2 regions of the Streptomyces sp. NPDC100445 genome follow, and region 1 is predicted to be linked to the other one. Evidence: riboswitches for the same ligand, from Rfam matches in the RefSeq annotation. Region 1 holds a riboswitch; the other holds the start of a gene.
The links. Region 1 has a riboswitch for thiamine pyrophosphate ahead of thiC (phosphomethylpyrimidine synthase ThiC). Riboswitches for the same ligand answer to the same signal wherever they lie in the genome.
Positions count from the first base shown of each region.

Region 2: linked by a shared signal. The riboswitch ahead of ACIQVT_RS26955 (thiamine ABC transporter substrate binding subunit) and the one ahead of thiC (phosphomethylpyrimidine synthase ThiC) in region 1 are both predicted to bind thiamine pyrophosphate.

Region 1 covers NZ_JBIVZV010000010.1:193,754-198,929, reverse strand. The annotation lists gene thiC (phosphomethylpyrimidine synthase ThiC) at 1-1,751, opposite strand, end outside; TPP riboswitch at 1,744-1,920, opposite strand; gene ACIQVT_RS23745 (YibE/F family protein) at 2,002-3,474, shown strand; gene ACIQVT_RS23740 (SsgA family sporulation/cell division regulator) at 3,580-4,017, opposite strand; gene ACIQVT_RS23735 (IclR family transcriptional regulator C-terminal domain-containing protein) at 4,117-5,028, opposite strand.
Region 2 covers NZ_JBIVZV010000012.1:215,678-220,853, forward strand. The annotation lists gene ACIQVT_RS26940 (cytochrome P450) at 1-994, shown strand, start outside; gene ACIQVT_RS26945 (hypothetical protein) at 1,264-1,890, shown strand; gene rlmN (23S rRNA (adenine(2503)-C(2))-methyltransferase RlmN) at 1,972-3,078, shown strand; TPP riboswitch at 3,102-3,209, shown strand; gene ACIQVT_RS26955 (thiamine ABC transporter substrate binding subunit) at 3,291-4,373, shown strand; gene ACIQVT_RS26960 (ABC transporter permease) at 4,412-5,176, shown strand, end outside.

The DNA of each region.
Region 1 (5,176 bases):
GCCGCCGCGAACTCCTGCGACTTCCGGGCCATGCCCTGCTCGATCTCGGCCCGGTCGCCTCCGTGCTCACGCCGGATGTCCTGCGAGATCTTCATGCTGCAGAACTTCGGCCCGCACATGGAGCAGAAGTGGGCCGTCTTGGCGGGTTCCGCGGGCAGCGTCTCGTCGTGGAACTCCCGTGCCGTGTCCGGGTCCAGGGCCAGGTTGAACTGGTCCTCCCACCGGAACTCGAAGCGGGCGTCCGACAGCGCGTCGTCCCACTCCTGGGCACCCGGATGCCCCTTGGCCAGGTCGGCCGCGTGCGCGGCGATCTTGTAGGTGATGACGCCGGTCTTGACGTCGTCCCGGTTGGGCAGGCCCAGGTGCTCCTTGGGCGTCACGTAGCAGAGCATCGCCGTACCCCACCAGGCGATCATCGCGGCACCGATGCCGGAGGTGATGTGGTCGTACGCCGGCGCGATGTCCGTGGTCAGCGGGCCGAGCGTGTAGAACGGCGCTTCATCGCAGATCTCCTGCTGAAGGTCGATGTTCTCCTTGATCTTGTGCATCGGGACGTGCCCGGGGCCCTCGATCATCGTCTGTACGTCAAAGCGCCTGGCGACGCGGTTGAGTTCCCCGAGCGTCCGCAGTTCCGCGAACTGCGCCTCGTCGTTGGCGTCCGCGATCGAACCGGGCCTGAGCCCGTCCCCGAGCGAGTACGTGACGTCGTAGGCGGCGAGGATCTCGCACAGCTCCTCGAAGTTCTCGTACAGGAACGACTCCTTGTGGTGGGCCAGGCACCACGCGGCCATGATCGATCCGCCGCGCGAGACGATGCCCGTCTTGCGGTTGGCGGTGAGCGGGACGTACGGCAGCCGGACGCCCGCGTGGACGGTCATATAGTCCACGCCCTGCTCGGCCTGCTCGATGACGGTGTCCTTGTAGATCTCCCAGGTCAGTTCCTCGGCCTTGCCGTCCACCTTCTCCAAGGCCTGGTAGAGCGGCACCGTGCCGATGGGGACGGGGGAGTTGCGCAGCACCCACTCGCGTGTGGTGTGGATGTTGCGGCCGGTGGAGAGGTCCATGACCGTGTCGGCACCCCAGCGGGTCGCCCAGGTCATCTTCTCGACCTCCTCCTCGATGGAGGACGTCACCGCGGAGTTGCCGATGTTGGCGTTCACCTTGACCAGGAACCGCTTGCCGATGATCATCGGCTCGATCTCCGGGTGGTTGACGTTGGCCGGCAGCACGGCTCGGCCCGCCGCAATCTCCTCCCGGACCACCTCGGGGGAGACGTTCTCCCGGAGGGCCACGAACTCCATCTCCGGTGTGATCTCGCCCCGTCGGGCGTACGCGAGTTGGGTCACCGGGCGGCCGCTGCGTCCCCGCCGCGGCTGGCGGGGACGGCCGGGGAAGACCGCGTCCAGATTGCGCAGCCCGCCCCGCGGCGAGGTGTGCTTGAGCCCGTCGTCCTCGGGGCGTACGGGACGGCCCGCGTACTCCTCGGTGTCACCGCGGCCGATGATCCAGTTCTCCCGCAGCGGTGACAACCCCCTGCGGACGTCCGTGTCGGCGAGCGGATCGGTGTACGGGCCCGACGTGTCGTACAGCGTGACCGACTCCCCGTTGGTGAGGTGCACCTGACGGACCGGCACGCGCAGGTCGGGGCGCGAACCCTCGACGTACGCCTTGTGCCAGCCGATGGACTTCCCGGCCTCGTCGGACTTGTCGTCCCGAACGGAGGCAGGCGTGCGTGCGTCCTTGTTGGTCATCAGACCTACTCCCTACGCCGGCATTACCCGGTAACAGGTTCGGCGGTCGACGCAGCGGATCCCGTATGCCGATGTTCTGGGTGGAACCTGGGTGTTCCACGTGAAACATCGCGTCTACGGAGGTCAGCGCCCTCTCAGCCCGGTGCTCCGAGCTCCCGCGTGTGCAAAAGGTGTCTCCACGCTAGCGGCATGGAGGGCGCGGTGAACAGTAGGCCCCCGCGCTTGTTGCGATGATCGGGCGGTGACCAGGATGCAGCAGTATCCCCACCAGCCGTCCGATCCGCCCCGCCGCGACGCCGCGGAACCGGCCGACGGGCACGGCGACGGGATCGGTGAGGGCGGCCATCCCACGCACGTGCACGACAGGGGCGCCGGTGAGGGCGGCCACCTCACGCACGCGAGGGGCAGCGACGGAGGCGGCCATCACGGCCACGCGCACGGACACGGCCCGGCCGCACCGGTCTCCCGGCATCTGCGGAAGGTCATCGCCGCGATCCTGGTTCCGTTCACCGTGGCGGTCGTGGTGGGCCTGGTGGTGCTGTGGCCCGACGGAGCCCCGTCCCACACCCGCACCGGCGTCGGCTTCGACCGGCAGACGCAGCAGGCCACGGTCACCCGCGTCAGCGAGGTCGACTGCGCCTCGGTGAACGCGTCCGGCGCCGCACCGCCCGGCGCCCCTGCCACGGGTGGCGGCGCTTCCGCGGAAAAGGGAGCCGGCAGAACCTGCGTCAAGGCCACCGTGCGGGTCGACACCGGCGGGGACAAGGGCCGTACGTTCACCGAGATCGTGCAGCCGGACCAGACCCGGCAACTGCACCAGGGCGAGAAGGTCGTCGTCGCCTACGAGCCCTCGGCACCGAGGAACCTCCAGTACTCGGTGACCGATGTGAACCGGGGCTTCCCCATGGCGCTGCTCGCGGGGATTTTCGCCGTCGCCGTCGTGGTGGTCGGCCGGCTGCGCGGGGTCATGGCACTGGTCGCCCTGGCGGTGAGCTTCCTGGTGCTGACCCTGTTCATCCTGCCCGCCATCCTCCAGGGCTCCGACCCCCTGGTGGTCGCCGTGGTGGGAGCGAGCGCCATCATGCTGATCGCGCTGTACATGTGCCACGGCCTGTCGGCCCGCACGTCGGTGGCGGTGCTCGGCACGCTGGTCTCCCTGGCGCTGATCGGCCTGCTCGGCTCGATCTTCATCGGCTGGTCCGCGCTGACCGGCAACACGGACGACGACACCGGTCTGATCCACGGCCTGTATCCGTCGATAGACATGAGCGGTCTGCTGCTGGCCGGCGTCATCATCGGCTCGCTCGGTGTCCTGGACGACGTGACGGTGACGCAGACGTCGGCCGTCTGGGAACTGCACGAGGCGAACCCGGCGATGGGCCGGCGCGGACTGTACCGGGCGGCCATCCGCATCGGCCGCGATCACATCGCCTCCGTGGTCAACACCCTGGTCCTCGCCTACGCCGGTGCCGCGCTGCCGCTGCTGCTGCTGTTCTCGATCGCCCGGAGCAGCGTGGGGACCGTGGCCAACAGCGAGTTGGTGGCCACGGAGATCGTGCGCACGCTCGTGGGGTCGATCGGCCTGGTCGCCTCGGTGCCGGTCACCACCCTGCTGGCCGCGCTGGTGGTCTCGGCCGACCGGCCGGAACCGGCCGCCGCGGCGACTGCCGGAGCGCGTCCCGGACCGACGCGCGGCGGCCGGGGCCGGCGCCGGAAGCGGTGAAACGCCGCGGTCCGTCGGGAGCCGGCGGTCCGCGACCGGCTGAAGAAGCGTTCCTGCACAACCGCGGGCGGGATGACGAAGTGTCGGCGCCCCTGCCGTGAGGCTTCAGCCCGTGCTCTGTTCCTCGGCCAGGATGCGGTCCAGGGCCTCGTCGAGATGCGTGTCGAAGTCGGCCAGCGCGCCCTCCTGCCCGAGGGGGACGAGCTTGTCCGTGCGGTCCAGGAAGGCCACCAGCGGCGGCGTCGAGGAACGGAACAGCGCTTGGTCCGCGCCCACCTGGAGTCGGATCAGCACCTCGCCCAGCACCTCGACGTCGGCGGGGGCGATACGCACATCACCCTCCCCGCAGGGCCGCCCCACCCCGTCGATCAACAGTTCACGCCCGAAGGCCCAGGTCACCGGGGCGTCACCGGGCAGATGGAAGGTGAGCCGTACCGCGTACGGATCACAGGTCTCGTAGCGCAACTCCACCGGGATGCGGAAGGAGAGCTCCTCCGACACGAGAAAGCTCATCATGACTTCTGCCTGTACGGACTCGCGCATCGCCTACCCCGTCATATGACATCGACTGGCCGGGATTGATCCCTCTAGCCCTGGGTAAATCTTGCTGAACGTACGCGACAGATCACAAGGAGTGAGTTTTCACATACTGATAGAAAGCGTGAGTGACCCGACGTGCCGGCCGATCTCCGTCTGGAGCCGACGCGCGGCGGGCAGCAGCCGGTCCGCCCGCTGGGCGGGCAGGGAGATGGCCAGGGTGGCCGCGGTCGCGCCGACCGTGATGGGGACCGCCGCGCAAACCGTCCCGAGCGCGTACTCCTGGCGCTCCACCATCAGTTCCATGCGCCGGGTGCGGGCCAGCCGTCGCAGCAGCGCCCCGTGGTCCCGCACGGTGTACGGCGTGAGGGGCTGGGCCGGGTAGCGGGAGAGGTGGTCGCGCCGGGCGTCCTCGTCCAACTGCGCCAGCAGGCACTGGCCGACGGCATGGGCGTGGCCCGTCTCACGGAAGTCGGCCCATTCCTCGACCGCGGGAGCCTCACGGGACTCGGAGACGCACATCATGTCGATCTCGCCGTCCCGGTACATCGCGTAGTACACCGGCACACCGATCGAATCCCGCCAGTGGGCAAGGATGTTCCCCACCGAGCTGCGACGTTTCTGCTGTGCTCCGCTGCTCGCGAGCCGCGCGGCGGCGTCACCGAGGAAGAACAGGCCCTTCTCCCGGTAGAGATAGCCCTCGTGCACCAGGGTGCGCAGCAGGTGGTAGGTCGTGGGCAGCGCGAGGCCCGTCTCACGGGCGAGCTGTTTGGCGGGGGCACCGTAGGACCGGGCGGCGACGGCCTCGAGCAGGCGCATGGCGCGCTGGACGGATCCGATGAGCGTCGCGCCGGCCGGTGGTCCCGGCGCGTCGGCCGTGGGCTGTCCGGGGACGGCGGGGGTCGTGGACCGTCCGGGGGCGGCCAGGGGCGCCGGCCGCTGGGCGGGCGGCGCGCACGAGCGTGGTGGGACGGGGGGTGCGTGGGGTTCTGCCGGTGCGGTGTCGACCGTGGCCAAGGGGTACTCCCGTAGCGCGAGGGGGCAGCCCGTGCGGGAAGGGCACGGAGGGGGGTCTGCGCCACCCACGGAGCCGGATCCCGTGGGGAGTTCCGGACTCTAACCGTCGGCCACCGCGCGCAGACGGCTCCCGCGAAAACTTCCCTCC
Region 2 (5,176 bases), on a different contig from region 1:
CGACGTGACCAGCATGCGCCCGGAGCCGGTGGCCTCACAGACGGCGGGCCTCCAGTACATCGACCCGCCCCGGCACAACCGTCTGCGCCGGGTCGTCGCGCGCGCGTTCACCGGGAAGAGCATGCAGCGGCTGCGTCCGCTCGCCGAGCTCCGGGCCACCGAACTGCTCGACGCGATGGAGGACGCCGGTGCGCCGGCCGACCTCATGGAGCACCTGCACGGCCCCTTCCCGATCGCCGTGATCCGCGACTTCCTCGGCGTGGACGAGAAGGACTGGCACCGCTGGGCGGAGACGGGCGAGGCCCTGCTGTCCGCGGGCGCCGAGTCCAAGGAGCGCGCCGCCCAGGTCGCCCGGGCCAACCGCGCCCGCATCGCCGAGCTGATCCGGCGCCGGCGTGCCGAGCCCCGCGAGGACCTCGCCGGGGTGCTGGCCCAGGCGGTCGAGGCCGACGAGATCACCGAGGACGAGGCGATCTCCCTGGCCACCGCCGTCCAGGTCAGCGGCGGGCACGCCGTCCGCAACAACAGCGGCTCGATGATGTACGCGCTCCTCACCCACCCCGGGCACCTGGACCGCCTGCGCCGCGAGCCCGAGCTCCTGCCCCGGGCCGTGGACGAGCTGTTCCGCTACGTCCCGCACCGCAACGGCGTCGGCATCCCCCGGATCGCCGTCGAGGACGTCACCGTCGGCGGCGAGCTGATCCGGGCCGGCGAGGTCGTCTACAACGCGTACGTCGTCGCCAACCGCGACCCCGAGGTCTTCCCCGACCCCGACGCCCTGGACTTCGACCGCGAGAACCGGGCCCACCTCGCCTTCGGACACGGCCCGCACCACTGCCTGGCCGCCGTCATGGCCCGCATGGAGGCCGAGGTGATGATCGGCACGGTCCTCACCCGCTTCCCCGGCATCCGGCTGGCCGTACCCCCGCAGGAGGTCGAGTTCCAGCGCCAGGGCCTGATCCGCGGCCCGAGAACCCTACCGGTGACCTGGTAGTGGTCGAGGTCGGAAACACGTGAGTTCGCCGGTTCCGGGACTGGCGTGACGGCGAACCCGCCCGCCTACTCCCGGGCCGCCCTCGGGCCGTGGAAGAGCCCTCGATGTTGACCAACGTCAATAGGTGCCGACACGGAGGCCGGTGATCGATCCCGGCTGTTCTGACGACGAGCGTGCGCGGCACTCACCTGGCCAGATCGCCCCCTTGTGTGCCCTTCGTGTACGTGTCACACATTGAGAGGCGGTACCTGGGGGGAGGGGAGTACTGCATGTCGGTGTCGGGTGGTTATCCGGTGGGGCCGTCCGCCTGGGCCGTCGAGCGGTTCGGGCGGCATGCCGGCGCGCTCGCCGCTGCGGTTCCGGTGCAACTGGCCGAGGCGCACGGGAAGGCGCATGCCGCGCACCTTTCCGCGTGGCTGAAGAAGCGGAGCCCGTACGGTGTCGCCCTTGCGGGGTTGGTGCGCGAGAACCTGGCGGAGACCGCGCGTGAGCTGGGGGAAGCCGTGCGCGACCTGCGCGGGTACGAGTATGCGGTGATCAACGATCACGCACTCTTTCCTTTCCGGTACGCGGACCGGTCGAGGCCTCTCGACCGAGCGCGGCTCCCCGCCAACGCGTCACCCACTCGACACCGGCTCCTTCGGGCGCACGGCCCGCAGCCACCGGAGGGCCTGTTCGACGTCGGTGAGGACTTGGCGACCGAGGAGTACCTGGGGCTGCACGAGGCGTTCGAGGAGCTGGGCGCTTCCACCAGGCTGGTCTGTGTGTTCTTCACGGCCGACGCCGAGAACGGCATCCATGCCATCCACTGGGGGGACGCCCACCTGGAACCCGACCGCACCTTCACCTGGCCCTACAAGGAACAGCTTCCGGTCGCTCCCGTGCCGATGGAGTGACGGTCAGTGGCGTGGGGGTGACCACCCCCACCCCCGCTTCCGCCCGGGGTCCCGGTGATGATCTGCGACACTGGACGTGTTATGCCTGCACCCGGAGAACTCACCTTTGTCGCGCCGCGCGGAGCCAAGAAGCCGCCGCGGCATCTCGCCGACCTCACGCCCGCCGAGCGCAAGGACGCGGTGGCCGAGATCGGTGAGAAGCCGTTCCGTGCCAAGCAGCTCGCGCAGCACTACTTCGCGCGGTACGCGCACGACCCCGAGCAGTGGACGGACATCCCCGCCGGGTCGCGCGACAAGCTGCGCGAGGCGCTGCTGCCGGAGCTGATGACGGTCGTCCGGCACCTGTCGACCGACCAGGGGACCACGCGCAAGACGCTGTGGCGGCTGTTCGACGGCACGCTGGTCGAGTCCGTGCTGATGCGGTACCCGGACCGGGTCACCATGTGCATCAGCTCGCAGGCCGGGTGCGGGATGAACTGCCCGTTCTGCGCCACCGGGCAGGCCGGCCTGGACCGGAACCTGTCGACCGCCGAGATCGTGCACCAGATCGTGGACGGGATGCGGGCGCTGCGGGACGGGGAGGTGCCGGGCGGACCGGCGCGGCTGTCCAACATCGTCTTCATGGGCATGGGCGAGCCGCTCGCCAACTACAAGCGGGTCGTCGGCGCGATCCGGGCGCTCACCGACCCCGCCCCGGACGGGCTGGGCCTGTCGCAGCGCGGGATCACCGTCTCCACCGTCGGGCTGGTGCCGGCCATCCACCGGTTCTCCGACGAGGGCTTCAAGTGCCGGCTCGCGATCTCCCTGCACGCCCCCGACGACGAGCTGCGCGACACCCTCGTCCCCGTGAACACGCGGTGGAAGGTGCGCGAGGTGTTGGACGCCGGGTTCGAGTACACCGAGAGGTCGGGCCGCCGGCTGTCGATCGAGTACGCGCTGATCCGGGACATCAACGACCAGGCCTGGCGCGGTGACCGGCTCGGCCGGCTGCTGCGGGGCAAGCCCGTGCACGTCAACCTCATCCCGCTCAACCCGACGCCGGGCTCCAAGTGGACGGCCTCCCGGCCGGAGGACGAGAAGGCGTTCGTGGAGGCCATCGCCGCGCACGGCGTGCCGGTGACCGTCCGGGACACCCGTGGGCAGGAGATCGACGGGGCCTGCGGTCAGCTCGCGGCCACCGAGCGGTAATCTGACCACGTACACACATCTTCATATTCCGACAGGGGAGCGCCACAGCGCTGAGAGTGCGGCAATCGGGCCGCAGACCCTCTGAACCTCGCCCAGGTCATTCTGGGTAGGAAGTTCGGTCACCACTCAAGCTGTTGTGCCCTGCCCGGCCTCCCCCGCGGGAGTCCGGGCGGGGCCGCGTCTCTTCCTGGCCCACCCCAGGAGGACATCCAGTGCACAACAAGACCCTCGTGGCCGTGGCGGCGGGGCTCGGCCTCCTCGCCCTGCCCGCGCTGACCGGGTGCGGGTCGTCGGACACCGCGAAGTCCACGGACTCCAAGACCGTCACCCTCGTCAGCCACGACTCGTGGAGCGTCTCGAAGAACGTCCTGAAGGACTTCGAGAAGCGCTCCGGGTACCGGGTCAGGGTCCTCGAGGACGGCGACGCCGGGCAGGCCGTCAACAAGGCGATCCTCACCAAGGACAACCCGCAGGGCGACGTCCTCTTCGGCGTCGACAACACCCTGCTGTCCCGCGCCCTGGACAACGGGCTGTTCCAGCCGTACCGGCCCAAGGGCTCCGACGCGGTCCTGCCCCGGTACCGGGTCGACCAGGACCGGCACCGGGTCACGCCCATCGACACCGGCGACATCTGCGTCAACTACGACAAGGCCTACTTCAGCGCGCACCGGCTGACTCCGCCGCGGTCCTTCGCCGACCTGGCCGACCCCCGGTACAAGAACCTCCTCGTCACCGAGAACGCGGCCACCTCCTCGCCGGGCCTCGGCTTCCTCCTCGGCAGCGCCGCGCAGTTCGGCGACGACGGCTGGCAGGGCTACTGGAAGAAGTTGAAGGCCAACGGCGTCAAGGTCGTCGACGGCTGGGAGCAGGCCTACGACCAGGAGTTCTCCGGTTCCACCCAGGGCAGGAAGGCCGGTGGCGACCGCCCGCTGGTGGTGTCGTACGCGTCGTCGCCGCCCGCCGAGGTGATCTACGCCAAGAAGCGGCCCGCCACCGCCCCGACCGGCGTGGCGAGCGGCACCTGCTTCCGGCAGACCGAGTACGCGGGCCTGCTGGACCACGCCCGCAACCCCGAGGGCGGCAAGGCGTTCCTCGACTTCCTGCTCGGCAGGGAGTTCCAGGAGGACATGCCGCTGAACATGTTCGTCTACCCGGTGCGCGAGGGCGCCCAGGTGCCGCCGGACTTCCGCAAGTACGGCCCGCAGGCCGAGGACCCCCGGACCATGGCTCCCGGCCGCATCGCCGCACACCGCGACCAGTGGGTCAAGACGTGGACGTCACTCGTACTGAGGTAGCGCGGGCCCGGCGGGGGAACGCGGCGCGGTTCGGGCTGATGGCCCTGCCCGTCGCGTTCTTCGCCGCGTTCTTCGCCTGGCCCGTCGTCGCGATCGTCACCCGTGGCCTGAGGACGGACGGCGGCTGGCGGCTCGGCCGGATCGCGGACGTCGTCACCCAGCCCGACATCCGCCACGTGCTGTGGTTCACCACCTGGCAGGCGCTGGCCTCCACCGCGCTGACCCTGCTGCTCGCGCTGCCCGCCGCCTACGTCTTCGCCCGTCTGCGTTTCCCGGGCAAGGAGCTGCTGCGGGCCGTGGTCACCGTCCCGTTCGTGCTCCCGACCGTGGTCGCCGGCAGCGCCTTCCTCGCCCTGCTCGGTCACAACGGGCTCCTCGACCAGGTGTGGGGGGTACGGCTGGACACCACGGTGTGGGCGATCCTGCTGGCCCACGTCTTCTTCAACTACGCGGTCGTCGTCCGTACCGTCGGCGGGTTCTGGGCCCAGCTCGACCCACGCCAGGAGGAGACCGCCCGGATGCTGGGCGCCTCACCGGCGAGGGCGTGGCGGCAGGTCACCCTGCCCGCGCTCGCGCCCGCCGTGGCCGCCGCCGCGCTGATGGTGTTCCTGTTCACCTTCACCTCGTTCGGCGTGGTGCAGATCCTCGGCGGCCCCACCTTCTCCACCCTGGAGGTGGAGATCTACCGGCAGACCTCCGAGGTCTTCGACCTGTCCACGGCCGCCGTGCTCACCCTCGTCCAGTTCGCCGCCGTCGGCGCGATCCTCGCCGTGCACGCCCGGACCGTACGGCGGCGGGAGACC